One region of the Fictibacillus sp. 26RED30 genome, then DNA from elsewhere that is predicted to be linked to it. Evidence: riboswitches for the same ligand, from Rfam matches in the RefSeq annotation. Region 1 holds a riboswitch; each other region holds the start of a gene.

Region 1 (10,272 bases):
AACCTCTAAAGGCGGGCAGGTGAGACACTTATACGGAAACGTACAAATGTGGCTCACCGTCTGCCCCGCGGAAAGCGAGCATCTGGAACGGAAATCAACTACTTTCAAAAGCAACAAGGAATACGAAAACATTTATTACAAACTAGCAGAAGCTGCTTTCTTCTTCCGTTTCTGCAGCACAACATTTTGAATCGTTAAAAACACATTCCCGACCATCCAATAAAGAGGCAGAACAGCGGCCAGCTTCCATGCCGAAAACAGGATAATGATCGGCATCACGTAACCCATCATTTTGATTTGCGGATTTGAAGCAGCGAGCTCCGTTGTACTCATTTTATATTGGATAAACGTTGTTAAAGCCGCTAACACCGGAAGCAGATGCAGAGGATCTGCTGTGCCTAAGTTAAACCAAAGGAAGTTGTGCAATGCGATCTCTTTCGTTTTGATGATTGCATAATAAAACGCAAACAGAATCGGCATCTGAATCAAGAGGGGCAAACACCCCATCGATAACGGGTTAACTTCATGTTTTTTATAAACAGCCATCAGTTCATTCTGTAATTGCAGTTGAGATTCTCGATCTTTCCCCTTGTGTTTTTCACGAAGCTGTTGGATCTCAGGCTGGATCTCTTTCATCTTTTCCTGATTTTTCGTTTGTTTCAACGTTAACGGCATGATCAGGAATCGTATCACAATCGTTAAGAGGATGATCGCAATTCCATAGCTATCGTTAAACAGATACGCCACATATTGAATGAGCTTTGAAAACGGGTAGATGAAAAAATGGTTCCACACACCCGGGCTTTCTGCTGTAATCGGTGTGTTATTGCACCCAGATAATAGAAAAATCGCTAGCAATGAAAGAATGGATATATATTTCTTCAAATTTGTTCCTCCTTGTTTTTAAAAAAATCTAAGCAAACAAGGAGTAAACGTGCCCTTCTTTATCATCTGGCGTTTCTTTTCTAAACATTGTCCGTGCGATCTCGTCTCGAATGAAGCAATAGTTTTGAACGAGGTGAGAATCGGTCATTCTCTTCTCGTAACATAGCCTGTCCTGCTTCACATGGTGATTTGATCTATGAACAAGAGATCGATGAACGACCGAAAGCTGCTTAGCTATAATGAACGTTAGTGCGATACTAATGGATAAAACTAATGCGTCCGTTTGATACAGCAGATCAAAAAACTCCATAAATCAAATCACCTCCTATACTTCATTATACAAAATTCTTACCCTATAAATCTATGATACAGAGATTTCGCTTCTGCCGTATTCTTCGTTCCATGAACAAGTGCACGTCCATCTTTAAAAAGAACGAGGCGGTGACTGCCACTTTGAAGCTCCAGTAAATAAGGATTACAGCGAACGTCACCATGTGGCAATAATCTTTTCTCCATCTCTTGTAAATCAATTTCAACAGCATGAGCGGGACGGATTTGAACAGTATCCCGACCGCAAAGAACAGCTGTTTTTAACGCAGCGCCTTTTTCTATATAAGGATATGTTGGGTTAGCTCCGCAAGATGGACAATCTACCTTCTTCGCTTTTCCCATCCCTAATTGAACGTGCTGATTGGTCCACGTATCAAAAGTTACGATTTTTTTCCTGATAGATGCATAGTCTTCAACTAAAATCTTTAACGCCTCTGCTGTTTGATAAGCGGTGACCATCTGAACAGCTGGAGAGATAATTCCTGCCGTATCGCATGTTTGGCCGTTCGCTGGAATCTTATCAAGCAAACAGTTCAAACACGGTCCATCTCCAGGTAAAATCGTGTAAGAAATTCCGTAGCTTCCTACACACGCTCCATAAATCCACGGAACTTTATATTTCTGCGCCAAATCGTTGATCAACAACCGCGTCTCAAAATTATCGGTCGCATCCATGATCAGATCGATGCCAGAGATTAATTCTTCTGCTTCCTCAATCCCCATGTCCATCACTTGTGCCTGAATTTCTACTTCAGAATTAATCTGATTCAATCTATTTTTTGCAGCGACTACTTTTGGCAGCTGTTTTCTCGCATCTTCTTCCGAATAGAGCTGCTGACGCTGAAGGTTCGTCCAATCCACGTAATCGCGGTCAACAAGAACAATCCGTTTTACCCCTGCACGTGTAAGAGCTTCAGCACTCCCCGCACCTAGCGCGCCTGCGCCAACGATGAGCACGCTTTTTGTCCGTATTTTTGCTTGCCCCTCTATACCGATCGGGCTAAATAATTCCTGTCTTGAATAACGTTCATTCACTTCACACTCAACCCTTCTAAAGGACTGCTCGCTGTTGCCGTTTCTTTTCTCGGGATTCTTCCCGCTTCATACCCTAGCTTTCCAGCTTCTACAGCCATTTTCATCGCGAGGGCCATCTTCACAGGATCCTTCGCACCTGCAACGGCTGTGTTTAACAGCACACCGTCTGCTCCGAGTTCCATCGCGATCATCGCGTCACTCGCACTGCCGATACCGGCATCAACAATAACCGGAACCTTCGTTTGCTCGATAATAAATTTTAAGTAGAGCGGGTTAATGATTCCTTGCCCGGAACCGATTGGAGAAGCGGCAGGCATGATTGCATGTGAACCGAGTTCTTCTAATCGTCTAGCAAGGACCACATCATCTGACGTATAAGGAAGCACGATGAACCCTTCTTTTAATAGCTCTTCTGTTGCTTTTAACGTTTCCACTGGATCCGGCAGCAGCGTTTTATCGCATCCGATGACTTCTACTTTTACCATATCACATAATCCCGATGCTTTCGCCAGTTTTGCAATGCGTACCGCTTCTGCTGCCGTTTTCGCACCTGCTGTGTTCGGTAACAATGTGTATTTTTTCAGATCAAGCATCTCTAAAAAGTTTGGCTGGCTTTCTTCAAAGATGTTCATCCTACGAACCGCAAACGTCAAAATCTCTGAACCAGAAGCTTCTACCGCTTCTTTTTGTGTTTTAAAGTCCGGGTATTTGCCTGTACCTAAAAGTAATCGAGATGAAAAGGAATAGTGTCCAATGTTTAACATACAATCAACCTCCGCCAACAAATCGAACAAGTTCGATCTTGTCGTTTTCTTTTATTTGAGTTTCACTTTGTTTTTGATTATTGATGATCTCTTCGTTCACTTCTGCAATCACAACTTGGTCATGTAAGTTAAGGTGCTTCAGCAGATCTGTGATCGACTGCAAAGTGTCTGGCACCATGACCGTTTCTCCATTTATCATAAGTTTCACGAATGATATACCTCGCTTTCAATATGGTCGGCAATCCTTTTTCCAGTTATAGCAGAAAGCAGAATGCCATTTCGATAGTGCCCCGTTGCAAGAATGAGCCCCTCTTTATGTGGAGAAGGACCGATATAGGGTTGACCGGATAGCGTTTGGGGCCTGATGCCTCCCCATGCTTTTTCAAAAACAGCACCACTTAGTTCAGGAACGATTTGTTTTGCCTTCTCCATCAATTCAAATAGACCTGAAAATGTAACCTCTTCATTAAAGACGTGTGGTGTACTTGTCGCGCCAACAAAAATTCGATCTTCTCGCTTTGGAACGAGGTAACAGTTTTTGTATTTTACAGTACCTGTGAGTAGTGGAAGCTTCGTTTTAAAGGAAAGACATTCCCCTTTTACTGGCACCATTTTTAGTGAAGGCTCTATATCCGAGCTCCACACCCCACAAGCTACTATGATGGAATCAGCATGAAACGTTTCCTTCGTTGTTACGACACCTGTCACCCTGTTGCCAGTTTGGAGAAGCTGAACCACACTGGTATGCTCTCTAACTTCGGCACCGAGAATTTTTGCGGACTGATATAGGGCACGAATAAGCTTAACAGGTGACACTTGAGCATCTTTTTCAAAATAGAGAGCTCCCTTTACAAGTGGCGACAACGCAGGTTCTTTCCTAAGCAGGTCGTGTGCCGGGAGCCAGAAAACTGCTTCACCTTGATCTCGACGCTTGGTCGCTTCTCTTTTTAAATCAACCGCTTCTTCCTCTGTAAACGCGAGTTCATAAATCCCCTTCTGGATCGAAAAGCTCCTGTGATAAAGGGGTAAAAGAGTCCCGACTTTCTTTTGCGAGCCGATAGAGTGGATGATCGGTCTCAAACTCCATCTCTGCACCGAGCATGCCGGCTGCTGCACTCGACGCCTTACTTCCTACTGTTTCTTTTTCAAGAAGCAGCACACGTTTGTTTCGTTTACAAAGCTCATAGGCGATGGAACAGCCGATCACGCCGCCTCCAATAATGATGGCATCATACGTTGTGCGCATCCCACACCTCCAGTTGTTGTTTGTACAGCTTCACCGCTTGTAGTGGTGATTTTGCTTCTAAAATGCCTGACATCACGGCGATTCCAGATGCACCTGTTCCGATGACATTCCGTACGTTTTCTGGTGTAATGCCTCCGATCGCGATGACCGGAATTGTGATTTGATCTACCACACGTTGGAGCTGATCTAACCCTCTTGGCTCCGCATCACGTTTGGAAGAAGTCTTAAAAATATGACCATACATGATGAAGTCGGCGCCGTTTTGTTCAGCATCCTGTGCTTCTGAAACAGAATGGACTGAGCAGCCGAGCATCATTTCAGGCAGAGCTCTTCGCACTTGTGACACATCTAAACTGTGGTGTGTCAGCTGAACACCTTTTACACCTGTACAAAGCGCTACATCCACTCGATCATTTGCGATGATTTTAGAGGGAGGCACTCCAGCTTTCTGCAGAAGATGGATAAGATGACTGAGTTCTTTCGCAGACTTTGTTTTTTCTCGTACATGCAGCGCCGTGATGTACGGATGAATGAGTTTCGCTATCCTAACCAACTCTTCATCACTTTGCCTTCCCGTAGTAATTACATGAAGCTGTTTTTCCATAATAAAAAACCACCTCCTTTATGCAGCAAAGAGGTGGTTTCACAGTTTTTAATATTTATAGCGAAGTATCTGATCCACACACCACTTCCCTACGCTGGTTCTAACCAAATCAGGTTCCAAGGGTCTTAAAGTTCACTTTAATCTCAGCCTTAACAAAGGCACCCCTAGTGGTAATGACTATTTAGTTTTCTATACTACTATTCTATCGATAAAGGGCTTTCATCACAACCCGTTGGAGAAAATAGGTACAAAAAACCAGCCAAAGTATGATACTCTGACTGGTGTTTATCTATTTTCTAGCTTCCTTTATATAAACCTCTACCCTATCACTTTTGTTTTCAGCAGCATCCGCTGCATTTAAAAACAAAATGGCATGATTTTTTTGTTTGATAAACTTAACCACAAAGCTTCCCTTTTCATCTGCTTTAGAGGAACCAATCACATTTCCGACTTTATCAGTAACTGTAACTGTTGATTGCGGTTCTGCCATACCTGCAATCGTTTCCTTTGTCACTTTAACAACGGTTGGAGCTTTAGGCGCTGTTTTATCTAAAACTGTAATTGTAATAGCATCTGACTCGTTGCCCGCTGCATCAGCAGAGCTTACTGTTAATAATGTGCCCACTTTTTGTGATGGGATTTCAACGGTAAAGGTACCATCTTTGGTCGCCTTGCCTTTTGCCAAAAACTCTCCATCTGCTAAAACAGTGATTGTTGAAAGCGGCTCCGCATTGCCCGTTATTATAGCAGTATTATCGCTAACTTCATTAACAAAAGGGATGCTTGGAGCAATCTTATCGTTGTTTACAAAAAGCTTACCAAATTCAGCTGGATAGTCATCACTACTGTATGAATAATTCGCTTCGTTTCCAGCTAAATCTATAACTCTTATATGTTTCACAAGCCAATCTCCATACTCAGCATCATTAGGTATTGGTATTGAGATGTGCATCAATCCGCTTTCATCCAAATAATCAGAGCTTCCTTTTAACATATGAGTACCACTTGGACTCACTAATTCAACTTCAATATAAGCTGGTACGGTTTGAGAATCTTCAGCGTAAATTGTTAGTTTTGCTTCTTCGTTACCTTTTACTTCTGGTGTTTGGAAAATTACTTTATTAATTGTTGGAGGTGTAAAATCAAATTCCGTGTTTTCTACAGAAAACGTATCAAATGTATTTGGATAGTTTTCTGCTGAATACCTATTATCTAAAACATTACCTGCAAAGTCTTTAGCGATAATTTTAGAAACTCTCCATTCACCTGGTTCAGTGTAAGGCGGAATTGTAAACTCTCCTATAAAGATGCCTTCATCGTTAGGAAAAAGGGCTGTGCTCGTTTCTCCTTTACCGGTAGGGCTCGTCATGTAAATCTCAATACTTTCGATACCACTGTTATCGTCACTTGCCGCAACTCTTACTGTATTTGAATCTTCAGTAACCATTGAATCTTTTTCAAATGTTACACTTTCAATCATTGGTGCATTCACATCGTCGTTCTCGTTTATAACCAAAAATGTATCAAATCCAACTGGATACTCTTCTTCATAATACTGATGATCAACATTTCCTGCATTGTCCTGTGTGTATACATTCCAAACTTTAAACGTTGAATCTTTCATATAAGATGGAACAACAAAATTGGCTGACCATGAACCCTCTTCATCTGGATAGATTCCATCTATATAAAGTCGTTGTCCCATCTCATTTCTCATTTCTACTGAAAGAAAGTTGATTCCAGAGATGTCGTCTTCTGCTACAAGCTGAATGGTATTATCTTTGCCTGCTTCTACGCTTTCATTTACAAATTGAATGCTTGATACCGTTGGTGCTGTATTGTCAGGATTGTCGTTCATCACTTGAATAGTGTCAAAGAATGCTGGGTACTCACCCATATAATCGTCCCAACTATACTGATTGCCTGCTGCATCACCAGCATTTACCCAATCCACTCTCCATTCACCAGGGTCTGTAAATTGCGGAACCCACCACGTGGCTTCAAACGTTCCATCTTCTGTTTTTATAAAATCAGTTACGTGATTATTTCCGCGTCCAGTTGTATTATAAAGCCCAAGAGTTATCCACTCTACTCCTGAATCATCAATTGCTGTTACAGTAACCTTTGTAAAATCACCGGCTTGCACTTGTTCTTTTTCAAACGTAATCGCATCCACAGTTGGTGCTGTTACATCTACTTCTTGCACTTCATTTAATATAGTAAAGTCGTAATCTTCAGGTTGCTCAATTTGTTCACGTTTAAACGTACTACTGTTATAGCTGTCATCGTATAGATAAATACTTTGAAGTTGCCACGTACCAACTTCTTCTAAAGAAGTAGCTGTAAACTGTCCTTTCCAATGGTTTGGACCTGATAATTCAATTACATGCTCTTCTCCCTGCGGAGACAGATACGTGAGACGCGCTTCCAGCATAAAATAGGCAGAATCAGGTGCATAAAGATCAAACCAAACCTGTTCGTTTATTTTTGCTTGTTGCGGACTTACTGATAAACTCTCATACCTCGGAAAGTCATCGTTTGCAAAACTAGTAAAAGGAAAAATGCTAAACACCAAAACTGCCATTAAAAATAATGAACCTAATTTCCTTTTCAACTCTTTCTTCTCCCCATTCCATTCATATCACTGCTTCATTATCATACAATAACAACTGGAAAAATAAAGATATATTTTGATAATTTCAGAAAATAGTTCTTGATTACTAAATAACATAAAAAAGGTGCTGCTGAAACACTTCAGCAGCACTCTTACGAATCTATCTTTTATAGAAGCAGATAAGCCAGTGGAGTCGCTAGGATTAACGCTAGCACCGTACGCTGGAACCAGATCAGCACAAGCTTCGGCACACTCACCGGAATTTCTGTAGACAACACACATGGAATACTCGCTGAGAAGAACAAGATAGAAGCTACAGAAACTACACCGATTACAAATTTCGTGACAAGTGCCGCTTCCGCTACTAAGAGTGCTGGCAGGAACATCTCAGCAACACCGATGGAAGCCGCTTTTGCAGCAAGCATGGCATCCGGAAGCTGCAGCGCCCATGTGATCGGATAGAAAACGTAGCCCAGCCAATCAAAGACAGGCGTGTATTCTGCCAACAAAAGGGCGATTAAACCGACACTCATAATGGAAGGCAATATACTCATCGCCATTAGAAAGCCATCTCTGAAATTAGACCAAATATTTGTAAAAAATGCAGGAGCATTCTGAGATGAATCCATCGCGTTTCTCCAAGCCGTTTGCAAGTATTTCTCATTCACCTCTTCTTCCGGCTGACCTTCCCCACCTGAATACGTATCATCCATTCTGCTTAACGGACGAATTCTCACTGTGATGGCCGTTACTAAGAAAGTGACCACAAGCGTCGTCCAGAAGTAGGTGTTCCACATCTCCATCAAACCTAGCGTTTTCGCCACAATGATCATGAACGTTGCAGAAACGGTAGAGAAGCCTGTTGCAATGATAGCTGCTTCTTTCACCGTATACTTTCCTTCTTTAAACACGCGATTTGTGATGAGTAGACCAATTGAGTAGCTTCCAACAAATGAAGCGACGGCGTCGACCGCTGATCGGCCCGGCGTTTTCCAAATAGGTCTCATGATCTTTTGCACAAGAACCCCTATGAATTCCATCAGACCATATCCCACAATAAAGGCTAGGAATACAGCGCCGAGTGGAACGAGCAACCCAACAGGGATCACGAGTTTCTCAAATAAGAACGGTCCCATGTTCGGATCGCTTAACCAGCTCGGACCCCATTCAAAATAAAGAAGGACAGCTGCAACGAGTCCTACAACTTTTAACAAAGAGAACGTAGTTGTAACTCGGTCTTTGTTCCACGTTTTTTTGTAGAACGGATAAACAGCACCGAGCAATATGACGAGCAATGCATAAAGCGGCACTGCTTCACCCGCCGTATCCCTTACCCACGTTACAAGGTGATCGAGTGGGATCGACGACTTTCCTTTCACTGTGATCGGAATGAAGAACATGAAAATACCAACTGCACTGAACAAAAGAAATTTTAACGAATGAGACCAAGAACCCGCAGTTTTCATTACTTCCAACTCCCTTTCCGCTTGATAAGCCTGCACTTGTCAGGCTCTCTCTACATCTTATCGGGACAAAGTTCGAAATATGACGAGTCGTGCTTGTACAATTTTTATAGGTTATCTTCCCTTTTTGTGTCTTTATATGTCTGATGACAACGTGTCTAGGGAATAACAGTTACATAATCAAAAGAACAGGAGTGTTTTGTGCATGAAGTATTTTATCAATGTGAACAAAAGTGTAGAAGAAGAGTATGGAAAGATGTTTGTATATGATCCTGAACACAACAAGGAGAACGAAGACGAGCTGGAAGTGTTGAACAACTTGGACGAACAGGATCAGGGTAAGCCTTATATTTTTCCGAAAAGCTTCTTGTTAGAAGTTGCGGCTGAGGATTACGAGAGATATGCGGAGGCGAAGAGAAGTAATCAAGATGTAGAACGTGTGACTGAAAACATTTTAGAGAAGTACCGGAATTAGATATTTTATAAACGAGTACTCCGTATGGAAATACTCGTTTTTTTATGAAAAAAGATGCCGCTTCTCAAGAGAAGCAGCATCCTACCAAACTAATTCTTATTAATTGTCATCACGATATCCTTCGTGTTCTTTGCAATCGCGCCGCCGTCATTTTTGAAAATAGTCGTTTTATTCTCTTCTGACGGTTCGATATGGATGTTCAGCTTGTTCTCTCCTGCACTTAAATTCACCGTGTGTGAGAACGTCATGTCATCGTTGATCGTAACCGGCTGACCGTTGATCGTCATTACCCCTTCTTTGATGGCATTTCCTTTTAGGGTGATCGTGTCAGATGTTACAGTCTGGCCATCTGTATGAGAGGTCACAACAACCGGCATGTCGATCCATCGTAAAATCTTATCTTGAACGACCATCGCATTGCCGCCTTGGTTCGTGACAACAAAACTCAAGTCTGTTCCTGTTGCACCGTATCCGTAATAACTTACATCATCATCGTTCGGATTACCCGGTGTATGGTCAGCAAGTCCTTCTTGATCCCAAGAGCTGTTCTTGGCGTATTTGTAGGTAATGACTTCACCTTCTTGCGCTTCAAACGTATATTCATAATCGTTCGTTACCGCGCCGCCACGCGTCATCTTCCACGCACCCGTGTTCCAACCGTTCTTGCTACCTGGCATCGTAATATCCACGCCTTGTGGTGTATAAGCTGGTGCGTTTACTTTCATTGTTACTTTTACCATTACAAGATCTGGTGTAACTTGAACGGCGTTCGACTTCACGCTGTTACCGGCTTTATCGAAGATGTGCACTTCGTAACTGTAGACCTTTCCGTTCGTCACGTTCAAATCTTTGTACG
Region 2 (10,272 bases), on a different contig from region 1:
TCAAAAGAGCTGGGTGATTTCCAGATAAACGCAGTACAAACCCATTAAGCTCTGTAATCTCAATTTTCCCGCCACCGATCGAAATTCCAACTACTTCAATTTTATCGTCGTCATCCCCAATAATTACACGAGCTGTGTTTGGATGGTCCGTGATAGCATCTTCGGCGGTCATCTTTACTTCGATACCCTCTTGCTTCGCGATTGTAAGCGCATCCACAATTCGAGTATCAAACGTGTCATAATCTAGGATTCCGCCAACGATCGCAACATCCGTTCCGTGACCACGATAGGTTTTTGCAAAAGAGCCATAGAACGATATGGTTGCATATTTAGGTTTCCTTCCGAAAAGACTTCTCGCTACTCGACCGATGCGCGCCGCGCCGGCTGTATGTGAACTAGAAGGCCCAATCATAATGGGACCGATAATATCAAACACACTTTTATATTTCATAACGTTCTCCTTCAAGTTGCGTTTTTTCCCATAAAAATAAGTATTCCCTCTTAACTTTATCATACTTTAAGTTTAAGAGAGAATACTTTTCATTTTTTACTCTACTGATAAGATGAATGAATAGATCGGCTGCTTACCGTTATGAATTTCAGCTTCCGCATCGGGATACTTTTCTTCAATAAATTCAGCAAGTTCCTGTGCCTCTTCCTCAGAGCTATCTTCACCATAGATGATCGTAACGATCTCTGAATCTTCATCGAGCATATTTGAGAGTAGTTCTTTCGTTACTTCTTGTTTGTCTGTCTTAGAAGTTAGAATTTTTCCTTCTGAGATTCCCATAAAGTCACCTTTAGCAATTTCAACACCATCGATAGATGTATCACGAACTGCATAAGTAACTTGGCCAGACTTAACAGAAGTAATGGCTTCGTTCATCTTCTTTTCGTTCTCTGCCATATCAGCAGAAGGATTGAAAGCTAATATAGAAGCGATACCTTGTGGCACTGTTTTTGTGCGGATGATCACAACTTCTTCATCAACAACACTTGCAGCTTGTTCAGATGCCATGATGATATTGCTGTTATTCGGAAGGATGAACACTTTCTCTGCGTTAACCTCAGAAATTGCTTTTACGATATCTTCAGTACTTGGGTTCATCGTTTGTCCACCTTGGATAACTGATGCGCCCATCGATGAAAACATCTCTTCGATTCCTTCACCCATTGCAACAGTAACGATTCCGTATTCCTTTTTCTTTTCAGAAACAGGTTGTGAGTACGAAGGGATAACTTCGTTCTCGCTCTCTAAAATCGCTGAGTGCTGCTCACGCATGTTTTCGATCTTGATGTTGATCAAGCTGCCATAACGATGTGCAAGTGTTAGCATATTACCAGGTTGCTCCGTATGGATGTGAACCTTTACCACGTCTTCATCAGCAACGACTAGTAAGGAATCACCATGTTGACTTAACTCATTACGGAAGTTGATCTCATCGAATGGATTACTTTTTATCTTTTTATCTTCGAACCTTACCATGAACTCTGTACAATATCCGAAATGGATATCTTCCGTCTTCATGTGCATCTGTGCTTTATGATGCTCTGCGTTAACAAGTTCGCCCATCGAAGGAGCGTTAACAGATACTTTCGGCAGCTCTTTGCCTTCAAGTACAGCTAAAAACCCTTCATAAACAGTGACTAACCCTTGTCCACCAGAATCAACAACGCCAACTTCTTTTAGAACCGGAAGTAGATCAGGAGTACGGTTTAAGGAAGCTTTCGATTCTTTAACAAGCTCTTTCATAATGTATAGAATATCGTCTGATTTTTTAGCTTCTTTAACTGCTTTTTTTGCAGCGTCTTTAGCTACAGTTAAAATCGTACCTTCTACTGGTTTCATAACTGCTTTATAAGCAGTTTCTACACCTTTATCAAATGCATTGGCAAATTCAGCAGCGTTAATCGTCTCTTTTCCTTCGATTGATTTAGAGAATCCTCTAAACAACTGTGAAAGAATAACACCAGAGTTTCCACGCGCTCCCATTAATAAGCCTTTAGCAAAAGCACTGGCAACAGCGCCAATTTGACTAGACGTGTTTTTTTCTACTTCTTTTGCACCAGAAGTAATCGTTAAGTTCATGTTCGTTCCTGTATCGCCATCTGGTACAGGGAAAACATTAAGTGCGTCGACCATTGCTGCATTCCGTGTTAAGTTTGAAGCACCCTCGAGTACCATTTTTGAAAACTTTTTTCCATCTAATACTTTTAAAGACACAAAACTTCCTCCTAACTAAGGGGTTGTCACCCTGACACCCTGAACGTAGATATTGACTGAGTCAACCGCCAAACCAAGCATTTGATCCAGGGTATATTTCACTTTGTTCTGAACGTTATGAGCCACTTCAGAAATCTTTGTTCCATAACTAACGATGATGTACATGTCAATATGTACTTCATCCTCTTCTTGTCGAACAACGATCCCTCGGGAGAAATTTTCACGTCCTAAAAGTTCAGTTATTCCATCCTTTAATTGCTTCCTTGATGCCATGCCAACAATTCCGTAACAATCAATTGCTGCTCCACCGGCTATAGTGGCAATTACTTCATTAGAAATATCAATTTGACCATAGGTTGTTTTCATTTCAATGGACATGCTTATATCCCCCTTTAATTTGTTAAATGGCTAACAAATATTTTACTATACATCAGCCTATTTTGAAAGGACTACTACATTTCACACTATGTAAATAGTATTGTCAAGGAAATTTACTTGAAAACCTTTTACGAATATGTTGCATTGCTACTGAAGTCATGCTAATATTATTTAGTATTTAACATACGATTGAATTGATGCAAAGCTTTTTTGCTGTAAAGGAGGTTCACCTACATGGCTCGTAAATGTTTTATTACTGGAAAAGGACCTAAAACTGGTAACAAGCGTTCTCACGCAATGAACAAATCAAAGAAAAGCTGGGGAGCTAACGTCCAAAAGGTTCGTATTCTTGTGGACGGAAAGCCTAAACGCGTATACGTATCTGCTCGTGCCCTTAAATCTGGCAAAGTTGAACGTGTATAAATAAAAACAGCAGCAACCGCTGCTGTTTTTTTCTTTGCCCAAAAAGCTCTTTGATGACCAAAATAGATTCAAGCGGACAGTATTTTCTTTAAACTGGACAGTAAATCATCCAATCTGGAGCGGAAAGCAACTACTTTCATAGAACCACTCATAAAAAACAAACAAAAAAAGCGCACAGGCGCTTTTTTTGTTTGTTATCCTTTTTTGAAAGAACCTAAGACGGCACGTACGAAGCCTCCCAAAAATTTAGGAAGTTTAATGGTATAAAATTTCATCTTACCCCTCCTCCAGGCCCATAAAAAATGATAAGAGCTAAACAATAAATACTTTATTCCCCTTTTTATAAAAAGGTGCTTTGGGGCCTGTATTCCGTGATTTTTTAATCACGGCTCTTTACCATCAATATTATGCCGGAGTCAAAAGAATAAGTACCACTTTTATTTACAAGCTCATTGGAAACACATAACGATGAACCAGCCTGAAGTTTAGCTTGGTCTAACGGGTATTTAAATCCCTCTAAGGTGATGCCTGTTACTGCTTCACTTTGAGCTAGAAATGAGATATATGAGTATCTGTGATCTTGCTCAATTTCATAACATCCAGGTAGATGAAGTGAGATCTCATTCCTTGTATCCTTAATCCTTACATCTGCATGATTGTTCCGACTTTTAAATAAAAGTTGGATGTTCATCAGTTCGTGATCTAACCTTCCACCAGTCGCACCGAATATGAGTATTTGTTCTGGATTCTGTTTCAACGCCCACTCTAATGCGATCTCCATGTCAGTGGAATCTTTTTCTGATCGGTATTGATTCACTTTTATCGAAGAGTTCATTATACTTCTTCTCTCATCATCTGAAACAGAATCGAAATCACCAAATGCATACAGTGGAAAGATATCATTTCTCAATAAAAAGAGGGTTCCTCTATCGACACCGATCCAAATATGATCCGATGATAGATCATATGGCTTCAAATCAGGAATCAAATGCTCCGGACCTCCTGCAACTATGCTTATCTTCATGCTGCTTGATGGCGACCGTTATGAGCAGCGTGCAGTAGTTTAGGAGCTGTGTTTGTTAGTAGTATAACGACTAGAGCAGTAATCCCGAAAATAACGACCATGAACGACCCGTTGTATAAGAACGAATAGAGCCATATGTTCATCTCTTCTGCTAGATCACTAAAGAATATAACCCCTGATAATACATGTGAGATCGTTCTTAACAAGCAACCTACGAAAATTCCTATAACCATCAAGAACGTTCTCCTGCTGGCACCTTGAGTGATAGACGGTGCAAATGCCCCCGCAACGCCCGCTAGAGCGAACGCTAACGGATAGTCTAAGATCATCTGTGCTGGATGAATAACGTAAGGATTCACAAGAAGCTGAAGCAGTCCTACAGCTAAGCCTGTAAGCACCCCTGCCTTTAGCCCTCTTCTAAAAGCCATTAAAAAGATTGGAACCATCTCTAACGAAACAGAACCACCTTGTGGCCAAGGACCAGCAAATTTAATTAAACCTAAAATCAATGATAAAGCAGACATGATAGCGATTTCTGTTAATAATGATATGTTGTTTGTTTTCATACATGATAACCCCCTATTTTCTATGCTAAAAGAAAAACAAAAAAAGCAACCGGCATGTGAGCTCGGTTGCTTTTTAGATATACATTCAAAAAGTCATACGACTCCACATCCCTACGCAGGTATGATCCAGCTTCAGGTTCAAAGGGTCGGGAGAACACTCCCCTCTCAGCCCTTTAAAGGACTCCCCCTGTGGTTGCTTATTTAATTTTCTTTAATCAATTATACACCACGAATGGCTTTTATTGCATCCTTTAAATCTTTCTTCCCATAAATGGCAGAACCAGCAACTAATACATTCGCACCAGCTTCCACACAAAGACGAGCTGTTTCTGGATTTACGCCGCCATCAACTTCAATCTCAACGTTCAATCCTTGTGTTTGTACGAGATCGGACACTTCTTTGATCTTGGGCACTACGCTCTCTATGAACGCTTGTCCACCAAAACCAGGATTAACAGTCATTAGCAATACAAGGTCAACATCTTGTATTATGTGTTTGATAGAATCGACTGGTGTTGCTGGATTAATCACCACACCCGCTTTTACACCTTGTTGTTTAATAAGTTGAACCGTTCGATGTAGATGAGGTGATGCTTCAACATGCACAGAAATAATATCAGCACCTGCTTTTGCAAACTCTTCAATGTATCGATCTGGATTTTCAATCATGAGATGTACATCTAACGGAAGTTTTGTAACAGGTCGGATCGCTTGAACAACAAGTGGTCCAATCGTGATGTTTGGTACGAAATGGCCATCCATCACATCAACATGAATATAATCAGCACCCGCTTCTTCTACAGCTTTTATATCATCGCCTAACCTTGAGAAGTCAGCCGACAGAATAGATGGAGCTATTTTAATCATCAGTACCTCCGTTTTTGATCTTTAATTTCTTGTAAAAAACTTACGTAATGGTCGTAGCGGAACTTTGGAACGACTCCGTCCTCTACCCCTTTTTTAACTGCACATTTCGGTTCAGACGTATGTGAGCACCCTCTAAATTTGCAATCGCCCCGAAGCTCGTCCATTTCTGGGAAGTACATCGATAAGTCTTCCGCTTCAATATTTAAGAAATCTAGCGAGCTGAACCCAGGCGTGTCAGCAACTAAGCCATTACCAAAGAGAATGAGTTCCACATGACGAGTCGTGTGCTTCCCTCGGCCTAAATGGCTTGAAATCTCATTTGTCTCAAGCATAAGCTCTGGATTGATCGCATTCAAAAGGGAAGATTTACCAACTCCAGACTGCCCTGCAAACACGGTAACTTTATCTTTGAAAAGTGGATAGAACATTTCAAGACTATCATCTGTTTTCGTCGAAGTTGGAATGACTTCGTAACCTAATGTTTTGTACGCCTCTATATAATGGTTGATTTCCTCGATCTCTTCAGGTTTCTGTATAAGATCCATTTTTGAGATACAAATAACAGGTAAGATATCGTTCGCTTCAATATGAACAAGGAAGCGGTCTAATAAAAGCGTGCTAAAATCTGGTTCTGTAGCTGAAAAAACTAGAATGGCTTGATCCACGTTCGCGATAGGAGGACGAACTAGCTCGTTTTTGCGTTCCTTCACATCAAGAATGTATCCATCTGTAATGTTGCTTGACTCGTATTCTACCCAGTCCCCTACCAATGGATTTACTTTCTTTTTGCGAAAATTACCTCTTCCTCTGCATTGGAAAACTTCAGCCTTACCATTTTCCTTAACGTAATAAAAACCAGCGAGCGCTTTAACAATTCTTCCTTCAGGCATGCTTAATCACCATCGTCCCCTTCCTCATCATCATTATTATCATTACTCATTCTTGCGTTAGCACTTTTAGCATCATCATAGTTTATCGTCTCCGATTCCTCTTCTTTTCCGTTGATATATACAACGTAAGAAGCAGAACCTCCCTCAGCGATCGTCAGAGGCAGCTGATATTTCTTTTTGTCTGTAATCTGTTCTTCAACAAAAACTTCATTTGAAGCGTTTTTATCGGAATATACAATCCTTACTGTAACTGGTTCTCTTCTGTTCTTCTTATCTAGCTTAACTTCGATATCCTTTGTCACTGTACGGTCTTCGGCGGGTGGTTCCTCTTCAGCAGGAGGCTCTTCTGACTCTTCTGGGCCATCAGAAAGAACGACAGAGATCGTTGCTCCTTTTTCTACTTGCGTAAAAGGAGATGGCTCTTGTGAGATCACTCTTCCTTTTTCGACCGTATCAGAAAACTCTTTTGAAAATTCAACGGTAAGACCAGCATTCTTAGCAAACGTATTTACATCTTGTTCTGTCGCACCTATTAAGTTTTCAACTTGAACGGTTGGTGTTCCAGAACTAACTGTTAGTGTAACTTCAGTTTCTGCAGGTGTTACTTTTTCATCACGATCAGGACTTTGTTCGAGCACAGTACCTTCTGGCTCTGTGTCTGATTCTTCATAGTCGATATTGATCTGTGAGAAGCCATCTTCTTTCAAACGTTCTTTCGCATCTTCTATATTATAGCCTTCTAGATCAGGCATATTTTCCTTTTCAGGTCCTTTTGATACGAATAACGTAACGATTGCTTGCTGTTTCACTTTTGTTCCTGGAGATGGATCTTGCCTTACTACAAGACCTTCTTCAATCTCGGGATCAAATACTTCCTGCCGTTTCACTTCAAGCCCTTCGGCTCTCAAGCTATCAAAAGCATCTACATATTCTTCTCCCGCTACATCTGGAACACTGACTTCTTCAACATAAAAGATAGAAGGCATCATCGTGAAAGCAGCTATTCCCGCACCGCCTAACAAAAGAAGTGATATAAGTAAAATAAGCCACCAGTTTCTTTTCTTCTTAGGTTTTTCGGGCTTTTTCTCTTTTTCTTTTTCTCTTTCTTCTTCTGCTTTCTTCACAGGTGTTTCGATTGGTGGCACGACTATAGGAGGAATGTACTTTGTTTTCTCATCTTCCTCGTTTTCTTCGTTCCACTTTTGTTCATACATACGGTCTGGATCTAACGCTGAACTCATATCCCTCAACAGTTCATCAGCACTGTCATATCTTCTTAAAGGATTTTTCGCCAACGACTTTAAAACAATATTCTCCACACTCTGTGGGATTTCAGGATTCAATCTTCGTGGTTCGATCACGTTTTCTTGGAGATGTTTTAAAGCAACCGACACCGGCGAATCTCCAACGAACGGAACTCTTCCTGTAACCATTTCATAGAGTACTGCTCCGAAAGAATAGATATCAGATTTTGCGTTCGCGATACCGCCTCTTGCTTGTTCAGGCGAAAAGTAGTGAACAGATCCAAGAATAGAGTTTGTATGCGTGATCGTTGCTGAAGTAATAGCGAGCGCAATTCCAAAGTCTGTTAACTTTGCTGTACCGTTATCAGTAATTAATATATTATGCGGTTTAATATCGCGATGAATGATTCCATGATCATGAGCGACCGCCATACCTGAAACGATCTGCTTCATAATATGCAGAGATTCTTCTACCGAGATCTTGCCATGTTCTTTTATGTATTGCTTTAGTGTTTTTCCCTGCACATATTCCATCACGATAAAATAGATCTCTTCATCTTCTCCAACATCATAGATACTCACAATGTTCGGATGGTTAAGACTCGTTGCTGATTCAGCTTCTCTTTTAAATCGTCTGATGAAATCTTCGTCCTTATTAAACTCAGATCGTAGAACCTTTACTGCTACATCTCTATCTAATATTAAATCTTTTGCTCTATAAACGATGGCCATTCCGCCGTCACCGATAACTTCTAAAAGCTTGTAGCGGCCACTGACTCTTTTTCCTATCATGTTATTGCTTCCCCTTTTGTTTCTGTGTCAGCACTGTTCTGTATAAGGATAGCAGTAATGTTATCTTCTCCACCGGCATCTTTTGCCCAAGTGATCAATCGTTCTACCTTCTCGGTAACGGATTCCATTTGATCTTCAAACACTTCTTGAAGACGTTTAGAAGATACTTTATCTGATAGACCGTCCGAACAAAGCAAAAGATAGTCACCGTTGTGCCAAGTGATCGTATTAAACTCAGCTTCTACGGTTTCATCAGTACCGACAGCTTTCATGATCATGTTTCTTCTTGGATGAATCTCTGCCTCATCCTCTGTAATCTGACCAGATTTCACTAGTTCTTGGACTAGTGAATGATCATCCGTTACTCTTTTCAGTTCCCCATTCGAATACAGATAACATCGGCTGTCACCGATATGTGCGACTGTAATTTCTTTATTCGTACCTAAAGCAGCCACAACCGTAGTTCCCATACCTCTAGTTTCAGGATTCTCCTGAGAAAAATCAAAGATATGTTTATTCGTATCTTTTAAAACGTTCTGGATCCAGTCTTTTACGTTTTCCATGTTTTCTTCAAATTGAGACCATGCATCTTTCATCACTTTAAGGGCTTCTTGGCTAGCGATATCTCCTGCTTTATGTCCACCCATTCCATCTGCGATAACTGCAAGAAAGTGTTCACCCTTTGTGAACACTTCCCCGCTGTCTTCATTATGCTTCCTTACCATTCCAACGTCTGTTTGAAAGGCAATTTGCATCTTCCCGTCACCTCGTCTCTTCTTTACGTTCCTTCGCACGCAGCTGACCGCATGCAGCATCAATGTCATGTCCTTGTTCTCTTCTGATGGTGGCATTAATGCCTCTGGAGGTTAACGTCTCTAAGAACTTGAAAATTTGTGTTTTCGGTGTTCGGACATAGTCTCTTTCTGGTACATAGTTTACTGGGATAAGATTTACGTGACACTTAATATCTTTGATTAAGTCTGCTAGCTCGTTCGCGTGTTCTACGGAATCGTTAACTTTACCGAACAAACCATATTCAAACGTCACACGGCGTCCCGTCTTTTTAATGTAATAACGAATAGAATCCATCAATTCGTTTAACGGATACATTCTGTTTACTGGCATCAATCGGCTTCTCGTCTCTGTGTTCGCCGCATGCAGGGAGATTGCAAAATTGATCTGCATGCCCTCGTCCGCAAACTTGTAGATGTAAGGTACAACACCACTCGTGGAGATCGTAATATGGCGAGCTCCGATATTAAGGCCTTGATCGTGGTTGATAATCTTCAGAAACGACATGAGCCCTTCATAGTTATCAAAAGGCTCACCGATACCCATAACAACTACTGAACTTACTCTTTCTTCTGTTTCATCTAGCGCGCGTTGAACTTGAAGCACTTGAGCTACGATCTCACCAGCTAGAAGATTACGTTTAAGTCCGCCTAATGTGGAAGCGCAGAACGTACAACCTAAGCGGCATCCTACTTGAGTAGTTACACAAATACTATTTCCATATTCATGTCTCATAAGAACCGTTTCGATCGAATAACCGTCTTGAAGCTCGAATAAAAACTTAATCGTGCCGTCCGAAGACTCCTGACGTACGACTTCTTTTAATGGTTTGATATAAAAGTCTTTCTCGAGCTTTTCACGAAGACCTAAAGGAAGGTTCGTCATTTCCTCAAAAGAAGACACACGTTTTTTATACAGCCATTCAAAGATCTGTTTTCCTCTGAACTTTGGTTCTCTTATATCAGTAAGCCACGCTTCTAACTCATGAAGTTCTAAAGAAAAGATAGAAGGTTTAATATTTGGTTTTGTTTGTTTCTCTGTTAAAGGTTTAAGCATGTTTCTCACCACCTGT
Region 3 (10,272 bases), on a different contig from region 1:
AGGTTACTGACTTTGATCTTCCTGAAAAAGGACGGTATGGTGTAGGGATGATCTTTTTCCCTAACGATATAGCAGCTCAACAGAAATTAGAAAATCAAATCAACCACTTTATTAATCAAGAAGGCCAAAAACTTTTAGGCTGGAGAACAGTACCTGTAAATGTTGAAACAATCGGAAAAAAGGCTCAAGAAACTTGCCCTTTAATCAAACAAGTTTTTGTCGCTTGTAATGATACTTATTCTGAAGATTTAGCTTTTGAAAGAAAATTATTTGTGATAAGAAAACAAGCAGAGCATTGGGCAAGAGAAGAAGGACTTCAAACGTATTTTGCAAGTTTATCTTCACAAACCATCGTTTATAAGGGGCTTTTAACACCTGAACAAGTAGATGCCTTTTATTACGATCTACAAGATACGGATTTTGTGTCCCCATTCGCTTTAGTGCATTCCCGTTTTAGCACAAATACGTTTCCGACGTGGGAACGTGCTCATCCGAATCGATACATTATCCATAACGGAGAAATCAACACCCTACAAGGCAACATGAACTGGATGAAGGCACGAGAGAAACAATTTGTTTCAGAAGCTTTTGGGGAAGATATCGAAAAACTGCTTCCTATTCTTGATGCAGATGGCAGTGATTCTTCGATCCTTGATCAAGCCTTTGAATTTTTTGTACTGGCTGGGAGAAAACCTTCACATACGGCGATGATGCTTATCCCAGAACCATGGAGTGAGAACCCTCATCTGGAAGAAGAGAGAAAAGCTTTTTATGAGTATCATAGTTGTTTAATGGAGCCATGGGATGGACCGACAGCAATCTCGTTTACAGACGGTAAACAAATTGGCGCGATACTCGATCGAAATGGCCTTCGTCCAGCGAGGTATTATGTAACGAAGGATGATTATATTATCTTCTCTTCTGAGGTTGGAGTTATTGATGTTGAAGAAGAGAATGTTCTTTATAAAGAGCGACTAAGTCCTGGTAGAATGCTTTTGATTGATCTCGAAGAAGGACGTATCATCACGGACAATGAGATCAAAACGGAAATGGCAAGTAAGGAACCATACGAACTATGGCTTACAAATGGGCTTCATCACCTAGATCAAGATAGCGAAGAGACGGAGATCATAGTAGAAAATGTAAGAAGGAAGCAAAGAGCTTTTGGATATACGTATGAAGATATTCATAAATATTTAATTCCTGTCATTACTGAAGGAAAAGATCCGATCGGTTCTATGGGTAATGATACACCTTTAGCAGTTCTGTCCGATAATCCTCAATCACTATTCAATTATTTCAAGCAGCTCTTTGCGCAAGTTACGAATCCACCGATCGATGCTATTCGTGAGAAGATTGTTACTTCAACGATGACGCTGCTTGGGGCTGAAGGAAATCTCTTACATCCAGGACCGCAGAATGCTAAAAGAATTCAATTGAATTCTCCTGTGTTAACAACGAATGAGTTTAATCAAATCACAGACAACATGATTTATGAATTCAAAACAACTGTTCTACAGACTTTATTTTCGGAAGATTTGGAACTCGGTTTAATAAACTTGTTTAAAAGTGCAGAAGAAGCGATACAAGATGGAGCAACTTTATTAGTTTTGTCAGACAGAGAAATGAGTGAATCTTCTATTCCGATTCCTGTTTTACTTGCTGTTAGTTCTCTACATCATCATCTCGTAAAAGAAGGATTGCGCACCAAAGTAAGTTTGGTGGTTGAATCAGGTGAAGTTAGAGAAGTTCATCATTTTGCAGCGCTCATTGGATACGGTGCAGATGCTATCTATCCATATTTAACTTATAAAACATTTGAAGAAGCGATTCTTGATGAACATATTAAACTTTCGTTATCAGAGACAGTCAAAACCTATAAACAAGGAATAACAGATGGCATCGTTAAAGTGATGTCAAAAATGGGTATTTCAACCGTTCAAAGCTATAGAGGCGCTCAAATTTTTGAAGCAGTCGGAATCGGCAAAGAAGTGATCGATCGATATTTTCCAGCTACGGCTTCTCAAATCGATGGAATCACGTTAGCTGAGATTGAAAAAGAGGCTACCCTTAGACATCAACAAGGCTTTAAAGAGACCATTGATGACACTTTAGATTCAGGTAGTGACTTTCAATGGAGGAATACTGGTGAACATCATGCTTTTAATCCAAAAACGATTCATACCCTTCAATGGGCTTGTCGGAAGAATGATTATTCACTTTTTAAAACGTTTTCAAAATTGGCAGATGACGAGAGAACAACTTTCTTAAGAAACTTATTCTCATTTGCTCCTGAAACAAAATCTATACCACTCCATGAAGTTGAACCTGTAGAAGAGATTGTAAAGCGCTTCAAAACTGGTGCTATGTCTTTCGGTTCTCTCAGTCAAGAAGCACATGAGTCTCTTGCTATAGCAATGAACCGTCTAGGCGGAAAAAGCAATAGTGGTGAAGGCGGAGAAGATCCAGCGCGTTTTGTTCCAGATGAACTTGGCAATAACCGAAGAAGCAGCATTAAACAAGTTGCTTCAGGTAGATTCGGTGTGAAAAGCCACTATCTTGTAAATGCAGATGAACTGCAGATCAAGATGGCACAAGGAGCTAAACCAGGTGAAGGTGGACAGTTGCCTGGCAATAAGGTCTATCCTTGGGTAGCAGATGTCCGTGGATCAACGCCAGGAGTAGGTCTGATCTCCCCGCCGCCACATCATGATATCTATTCGATCGAGGATATGGCCCAATTGATCCATGACCTTAAGAACGCTAATCGCGAAGCAAGAATTAGTGTTAAGCTTGTGGCGAAATCCGGTGTTGGAACGATAGCTGCCGGTGTTGCAAAAGGCGCAGCTGATGTAATCGTTATAAGTGGTTATGACGGTGGAACTGGAGCTTCACCGAAGACAAGTATCAAACATACTGGACTTCCTTGGGAGTTAGGACTTGCTGAAACACATCAAACGTTGATGCTTAATGGACTTCGTGAACGTGTCACCCTCGAGACAGACGGGAAGTTGATGACAGGTAAAGATGTTGTGCTTGCAGCATTGTTAGGCGCTGAGGAATATGGTTTTGCTACAGCACCACTCGTTGTATTAGGTTGTATCATGATGCGTGCTTGTCATCTTGATACATGTCCAGTAGGTGTAGCTACACAGAATCCCGAATTAAGAAAAAAATATATGGGTGACCCAGATCATGTTGTCAATTACATGAGATTCGTGGCTGAAGAAATTCGTGAGATCATGGCTGAACTCGGTTTCCGTACGATGGAGGAAATGGTCGGGCGCACTGACGTTTTAACAGTTGGAGATCGTGCGAAAAATCACTGGAAAGCGAAGCATCTCGACTTATCAAAGCTTCTTTATCAAGCAGACGGTATTCGTACGAAACAGACTTCTCAAAATCATAAGATTGATCAATCACTCGATATGAATGAGATCTTACCGAAACTGCAGTCTGCCTTAGAAACGAAGAAGGCTGTTTCATTCAACCTTCCAATTAAGAACACGAATCGTGTAGCAGGTACGATTGCTGGTAGTGAAATAACGAAACGATTTGGTGAAGAAGGTCTTGCTGAAGATACTGTAACGCTTAACTTTAGCGGATCTGCTGGACAAAGCTTTGGAGCATTCGTGCCACGAGGCATGACTCTCTATCTGAACGGCGACAGTAATGACTATTTTGGAAAAGGCTTATCAGGAGGCAAATTGATTGTTGCACCTCCTAAAATGGCTGAATATTTAGCTGATGATAATGTCATCTTAGGAAATGTTGCTTTTTATGGAGCAACGAGTGGTGAAGCTTACATTAACGGCTTAGCTGGAGAAAGATTTGCAGTTAGAAACAGTGGGGCTAACATTGTTGTCGAAGGAATCGGAGACCATGGCTGTGAATATATGACTGGTGGTCGAGTAGTTGTCCTAGGAGATGTTGGAAAGAATTTTGGAGCAGGTATGAGTGGAGGTATCGCTTATATCTACACACATCAGCCTCTTTTATTAAAACAATTGTGTAATAAAGAAGGTATTGAGTTTGAAAGATTAATGGATTCTGAAGAAACAGAAACAGTCAAGCAGATGATTATTAATCATTTTTCATACACTCAAAGTAAAAAAGCTTCAGCAATCCTTCAAAACTGGAAAGTGGAACAGTCACATTTTGTGAAAGTCATTCCACATGATTACAAAGAAATGATTAAGAAAATAGAAGAAGAGAAAATAGCTGGATATTCCGAAGATGAAGCGATTATGAACGCTTTTGAAGCAGGTTCAAGCGCAGCGAAAGCAAGTGGCAGACCTGGACCGACAAAATTAATCCTGAAATAAATTGAGATGAGAGGAGAGATTTTACATGGGAAAACCAACCGGATTTTTGGAATACCCGAGAGAAGAAACGATAGAGAGAAAGCCTCTCCAACGTCTTAAGGATTGGAAAGAGTATACAAAAAAACAACCAGAAGATATGTTAAAAAGGCAAGGCGCTAGATGCATGGATTGTGGTACACCTTTTTGTCATATTGGTATCGAGATTAATGGGGCTGCTGCAGGCTGCCCTATTAACAACCTGATACCTGAGTGGAATGATTTGGTTTATCGCGGAAAATGGAAAGAAGCGCTTGATCGTTTGATGAAAACAAACAATTTTCCTGAATTCACAGGACGGGTTTGTCCTGCTCCTTGTGAAGGATCATGTACAGTTGAATTAGCTGGACCTGCTGTAACCATAAAGAACATTGAAAAAGCAATTATTGATAAAGGGTTTGAAAACGGCTGGATCCAACCTAGGATTCCAGAAAGAAGAACAGGAAAAAAAGTAGCTATTGTAGGTTCAGGACCAGCTGGACTTGCTGCTGCTGACCAGCTGAACCAAGCGGGGCATTCTGTTACCGTTTATGAGAGAGCAGACAAAGCGGGCGGATTGTTAACGTATGGAATTCCCAATATGAAGTTGGATAAAGATGTTGTGGAAAGAAGAATCAAATTATTAAGACAAGAGGGTATTGATTTTATTCTTAACACAGAGGTGGGAAAAGATGTTACCTCTGAGGAACTAAAGATTCAATATGATTCTATAATTCTATGTACAGGTGCACAGAAACAAAGAGATTTAACTCTTCAAGGAAGAGAAGCTGATGGTGTTCATTTTGCTATGAACTATTTAACACAAGCAACGAAGAGGCTGTTGAACATCGAAGTTTCTGAACCACTTATTGATGCAGAAGGTAAGAATGTAATCGTAATTGGTGGTGGCGATACTGGTGCTGACTGTGTGGCAACGGCTCTTCGACAAAAGTGTAAGAGTGTAGTTCAATTTGGTAAGCACCCTAAACTTCCTGATGTGCGCAGTGATGCAAACATGTGGCCAGAGCAACCTAACATTTTCACAATGGATTATGCCTATGAAGAAGCTACTGCTCAATATGGACATGATCCAAGAGAGTACTCCGTTCAAACGAAAAAAATCGTATCAGATCATAATGGTCGATTAAAAGAACTTCATACGATTCAGATGAAAAGAACATCAGATGATGCAGGAAATATGGTTTTTGAAGAAATTCCTGGATCTGAAAAAATCTGGCCAGCTGATCTTGTTTTCATCGCGATCGGTTTTGAGGGTACAGAACTGCCAGTCTTAAAAGAATTTGGTGTTGAAGTTAAACATAACAAAGTAGATGCTGAACATGGTGACTATAGAACAAATGTAGATGGAGTATTTGCAGCAGGTGATTCTAGACGTGGTCAAAGTTTAATCGTTTGGGCGATCCAAGAAGGACGTGATTGTGCACGTCAAGTGGATCTATCGTTGATGGGAAGTACGATTTTGCCTTAATACTTTTTTCCATGCTACAATAAACTCCAAAAGCCAAAAGCTTTTTATATATGATAAAATAGGGCTTAGGCTAAAACAATTCTTTTATTTATAAGGAGTAGACGCATGGAAAAAGTACTTATTTTTGGACATAAAAATCCAGATACTGACACGATTACATCAGCTCTCGTTTACGCTGACTTGAAGACTAAATTAGGACAAAACGTAGAAGCTATTCGCCTAGGTGAGATCAATGGTGAAACACAATATGCATTAGATTATTTTAAAGCTGAACTTCCTCGTTTAGTTGAACATGTTTCTGCTGAAGCAAACGCGGTAATCTTAGTTGACCATAATGAACGTCAACAAAGTGCAAATGACATTGACAAAGTAAGAGTATTAGAAGTTATTGACCATCATCGTATCGCGAATTTTGAAACAAGCGATCCTTTATACTATCGTGCTGAACCTGTTGGCTGTACAGCTACAATCTTAAACAAGATGTACAAAGAGAAAGGCGTTCAAGTTGAGAAAAACATTGCCGGACTTATGCTTTCTGCCATTATTTCTGACTCATTGTTGTTTAAATCACCTACTTGTACAGAAGAAGATGTTGCCGCAGCACGCGAGCTTGCTGAAATTGCTGGTGTAGATGCGGAAAAGTACGGTCTAGAAATGCTAAAAGCAGGTGCTGACTTAAGTGATAAATCTGTTGAAGAATTGATTTCACTTGATGCTAAAGAATTTAACATTGGTGAAAACAAAATTGAAGTTGCTCAAGTGAATACGGTTGATGCTAGCGATGTACTAAAGCATCAAGAAGACTTGGAATCAGCGATTACTAAAGTGATTGCTGACAAAGGTCTAGACCTGTTCATGTTTGTTGTAACAGATATTTTAACAAATGATTCGACAGCGTTAGCTCTTGGTAAGAGATCACAATCTGTTGAAGAAGCTTATAACGTTAAATTAGAAAACAATACAGCCATCCTTAAAGGTGTTGTTTCTCGTAAAAAACAAATCGTACCTGTTTTAACAGAAGCGATGAGCAAATAAATGAAGATTTTAAAGGGTAATGCCATACTACGGCTTTGCCCTTTTACTTTGTTATACAAAGGTCGTGTTTCTTAAAAATAGTTGACAATCTAAAAGAGACTGCTATCATTTAAGACAGAAACCAACTATATAAAAACGAACCACTAGGGGTGCCTTTTATAAGGCTGAGATCAAAGTGCGACTTTGAGACTCTTAGAACCTGATCTGGATTATACCAGCGTAGGGAAGTGGTGTTGCGGAGTCTTTATTCCTGTTTTGAATTCTCCATATACAACCACTTTCTTAGCTGAGAGTGGTTTTTTTGTTGGATAAAACAAGGAGGATTCATATGAACACATTTACTGATATCTTGCGAGAAAGAGCGGCTTCTATTTGGGAAGCGAACCTTCAACATCCATTTGTGAAGGGAATTGCAGATGGTGACCTTTCTTTAGAACGCTTCAGGTACTATGTATTACAAGATTCGTATTATTTATCTCATTTTGCAAGAATACAAGCGATGGGGGCTGCAAGAGCTGAGGATTTGTATACGACTTCTAGAATGGCAGCACATGCACAAGGTACAAATGACGCGGAGTTAGGACTTCATGAGACATTTATGAAACAGCTTGGAGTGACAGAAGAAGAACTAGCTGATTTTGAACCTGCTCCCACTGCTTACCATTATACATCTCACCTTTACCGAGTTGCAGAGTCTGGAAGTTTGGGAGAAATTATCGCAGCCATTCTGCCTTGTTATTGGATCTATCAAGAGATTGGTGAAACATTCAAAGGGGCGACACCACAAGAACCCATCTATCAAGAGTGGATCGCTGCATATGGCGGTGAATGGTTCACAGAACTTGTACAAGAGCAGATTGATAGACTGAATCAATTGGCTGAAAAAGCAAGCGATGTGGAGAGAAATAAGATGATTCAACATTTCTTGATCAGTTGTCAGTATGAGTATTCCTTCTGGGAGATGGCTTATACATTGGAAAAATGGACGATTCCATTCAGCCTGACCACGTCGACGATCGGGAGTGAAGGGTAGTATGCAAAAGGGGTTAAAGTTAACGGATATCCTTGTAACAATCGTAATCTCTATCGCATTTGGCATACTGTATAAGATTTGGGGACCTCTGTATTATGCCGTAAAACCGTTTGGCCTTCACATCGATCAGTTGATATATGGGATGTGGTTCATGGCGGCGACAGTTGCATTCCTAATCATTCGAAAGCCTGGAGTTGCCCTATTGGCTGAAATTGCTGCTTCTTCAGGAGAATTTTTGATGGGTTCTGAATTTGGACTTGAAGTGTTACTATACGGACTCATTCAAGGATTGTTTGCAGAATTTATCCTATTCGCATTTCGTTATAAACGATTTGACCTTTTCATCATCTCACTTGCTGCACTAGGTTCATGTACAGGATCTTTAATCATGGACTTTTACAAAGGATATATCGGTGATCTTTCAACATGGAATCTAACATTATTTATCGTATTTAGAATAATCGGTTCTATCTTGTTTACAGGATTGTTTGCCGTTTCTATCGCAAAAGCTTTAGAGGCTACAGGTGTGACGAATTTAGTACGATCTTCGTCAAAAAAGGATCATGAAGCGTTAGATCAATAACTGAGGTGGTTGGATGACAAGCGTAACTTCTGTGAGAAATCTGAGATTAAAGTTTCCAGGCGAATCAAAAATGCTGTTTAGAGATATGAGTTTGTCTATTAATCGTGGTGAAAAAGTGCTTCTTCTTGGCACCTCCGGATGTGGCAAATCCACATTGTTGCAGGTTCTTTCTGGACTAGTACCACGAACAATTGATATTCCTATGAAATGTGATGACATACAAATCCCTGATCAATGGGGATTTGTATTTCAAGATCCTGATACTCAGTTCTGTATGCCCTATGTTGATGAAGAATTAGCATTTGTTCTTGAGAACTTGGAAGTGCCTCGTGAAGAGATGTCTAGCAAGATTTGTTCTTTATTAAAAGAGGTTGGTCTTGAGCTTGAGAACATTCATACACCGATTCAACATCTATCTGGTGGGATGAAGCAACGATTAGCGATTGCATCTGTATTAGCACTGAAACCAGATGTCATATTTTTAGATGAACCGACTGCTTTTATTGATGAAAAGGGTACAGAACAAATTTGGGAAACGGTAAAAAGAATATGGAAAGATAAGACGTTGATCATTGTTGAACATAAAATTGAGAAAATCCTAGATTTCGCTGATCGTCTCATTGTATTTACTCCAGATGGAGAAATTCTTGCTGATGGAAACACTTCAATGGTCTTTACTCATTATAAGGAAAAGATCAAAGAGTTTGGAATTTGGTACCCTGGTGCATGGGATGATTATAAACGAGAACCAATCATGAATAACAAGAAAGAACTACCAAACACCATGAAGTTACAGATTTTCAAAGGATATCGAAACAAAGAAGTTAAGATCGTGGTAGATCACTTAGTAGTCCATTCAGGAGAATGGGTCACAATAATGGGTGAAAACGGAGCAGGAAAGAGTTCATTATTATTGGCTCTGATGCAGCTCATAAAAACATCTGGAGACTATTTTATCAATGATGTACCTATTCGAAAAACGAAAGACATCTCTGGACTTCTTTACCTCGTATTTCAGAACCCTGAATATCAATTTTTAACAAATTCAGTTCATGATGAAATAACCTATGGATTAAAAAACGACCAAGAAATTGAATCCGATGTAAAAGAGATACTCTCTTCTCTGGAGTTGACAAGCAAAAAGGAGCAGCATCCTTATCAATTATCTGTTGGTCAGAAGAGACGTCTAAGTGTGGCCACTGCTTTTTTACAAAAACCAAATATTTTGCTTCTTGATGAACCAACTTTTGGTCAGGACTCTTTAAACACGTTTAAGATTTTGGAAATGATCGAACAAGAGCGTCAAAAAGGAACGATCATTCTCATGGTCACACATGATCATCATATTACCGAACGTTTTGCAACACGGTTATGGGAGGTACAGAACGGTAGAATTGTAACTGATCTTCAACTCAATAAAGGTGGTAACGTACAGAGGGGGATTCTGCATGAATTCATTATTTAGTGGGAAGTACACTTGGTTACACAGCATAAATCCATCTCTAAAACTACTAACAATATTGGGTCTGTTCATATTAGCCATCAACATTCATTATCTTAACTTCATGGTCGGTTTTTCTTGCGTGATCTTAACATTGTTTATATTTGGTACAGGATATTCTTATAAGCAATTACTCTTACTATCTCTGCCCTTTTTGTTTGTTTTTCTATCAACTTCTTCTTCCATGATTCTATTTGGAAAGGGAGAAACGATCTTGTTTAAATGGGCATATATTCAAATATCAGAGGAGAGTTTGATAAGAGGCATTCATTTAGGATTTAGAGCTTTATC

What was found. A riboswitch is a leader RNA that binds a small molecule or an ion and turns the genes downstream of it on or off. The one in region 1 is predicted to bind thiamine pyrophosphate.
Region 2: it holds a riboswitch for thiamine pyrophosphate, as region 1 does, so the genes downstream of both, thiT (energy-coupled thiamine transporter ThiT) here and tenI (thiazole tautomerase TenI) in region 1, are expected to answer to the same signal.
Region 3: it holds a riboswitch for thiamine pyrophosphate, as region 1 does, so the genes downstream of both, tenA (thiaminase II) here and tenI (thiazole tautomerase TenI) in region 1, are expected to answer to the same signal.

The regions. Positions count from the first base shown of each region.
Region 1 covers NZ_JACZDV010000002.1:308,586-318,857, forward strand. The annotation lists gene yidC (membrane protein insertase YidC) at 136-885, opposite strand; gene IHV11_RS14250 (hypothetical protein) at 914-1,195, opposite strand; gene IHV11_RS14255 (MoeB/ThiF family adenylyltransferase) at 1,234-2,250, opposite strand; gene IHV11_RS14260 (thiazole synthase) at 2,247-3,014, opposite strand; gene thiS (sulfur carrier protein ThiS) at 3,019-3,213, opposite strand; gene IHV11_RS14270 (FAD-dependent oxidoreductase) at 3,219-4,109, opposite strand; gene IHV11_RS21400 (FAD-dependent oxidoreductase) at 3,997-4,260, opposite strand; gene tenI (thiazole tautomerase TenI) at 4,244-4,864, opposite strand; TPP riboswitch at 4,934-5,040, opposite strand; gene IHV11_RS14285 (Ig-like domain-containing protein) at 5,154-7,478, opposite strand; gene IHV11_RS14290 (YjiH family protein) at 7,646-8,944, opposite strand; gene IHV11_RS14295 (hypothetical protein) at 9,147-9,416, shown strand; gene IHV11_RS14300 (alpha-amylase family glycosyl hydrolase) at 9,506-10,272, opposite strand, start outside.
Region 2 covers NZ_JACZDV010000001.1:1,854,110-1,864,381, forward strand. The annotation lists gene sdaAB (L-serine ammonia-lyase, iron-sulfur-dependent subunit beta) at 1-451, opposite strand, end outside; gene IHV11_RS09455 (DAK2 domain-containing protein) at 548-2,224, opposite strand; gene IHV11_RS09460 (Asp23/Gls24 family envelope stress response protein) at 2,240-2,602, opposite strand; gene rpmB (50S ribosomal protein L28) at 2,837-3,025, shown strand; gene spoVM (stage V sporulation protein SpoVM) at 3,220-3,300, opposite strand; gene IHV11_RS09475 (thiamine diphosphokinase) at 3,405-4,049, opposite strand; gene thiT (energy-coupled thiamine transporter ThiT) at 4,046-4,615, opposite strand; TPP riboswitch at 4,707-4,813, opposite strand; gene rpe (ribulose-phosphate 3-epimerase) at 4,835-5,482, opposite strand; gene rsgA (ribosome small subunit-dependent GTPase A) at 5,482-6,372, opposite strand; gene pknB (Stk1 family PASTA domain-containing Ser/Thr kinase) at 6,375-8,408, opposite strand; gene IHV11_RS09500 (Stp1/IreP family PP2C-type Ser/Thr phosphatase) at 8,405-9,259, opposite strand; gene rlmN (23S rRNA (adenine(2503)-C(2))-methyltransferase RlmN) at 9,171-10,256, opposite strand; gene rsmB (16S rRNA (cytosine(967)-C(5))-methyltransferase RsmB) at 10,249-10,272, opposite strand, start outside.
Region 3 covers NZ_JACZDV010000001.1:1,565,513-1,575,784, reverse strand. The annotation lists gene gltB (glutamate synthase large subunit) at 1-4,325, shown strand, start outside; gene IHV11_RS08055 (glutamate synthase subunit beta) at 4,351-5,829, shown strand; gene IHV11_RS08050 (manganese-dependent inorganic pyrophosphatase) at 5,935-6,864, shown strand; TPP riboswitch at 7,000-7,107, shown strand; gene tenA (thiaminase II) at 7,193-7,897, shown strand; gene IHV11_RS08040 (ECF transporter S component) at 7,899-8,480, shown strand; gene IHV11_RS08035 (ABC transporter ATP-binding protein) at 8,494-9,945, shown strand; gene IHV11_RS08030 (energy-coupling factor transporter transmembrane component T family protein) at 9,929-10,272, shown strand, end outside.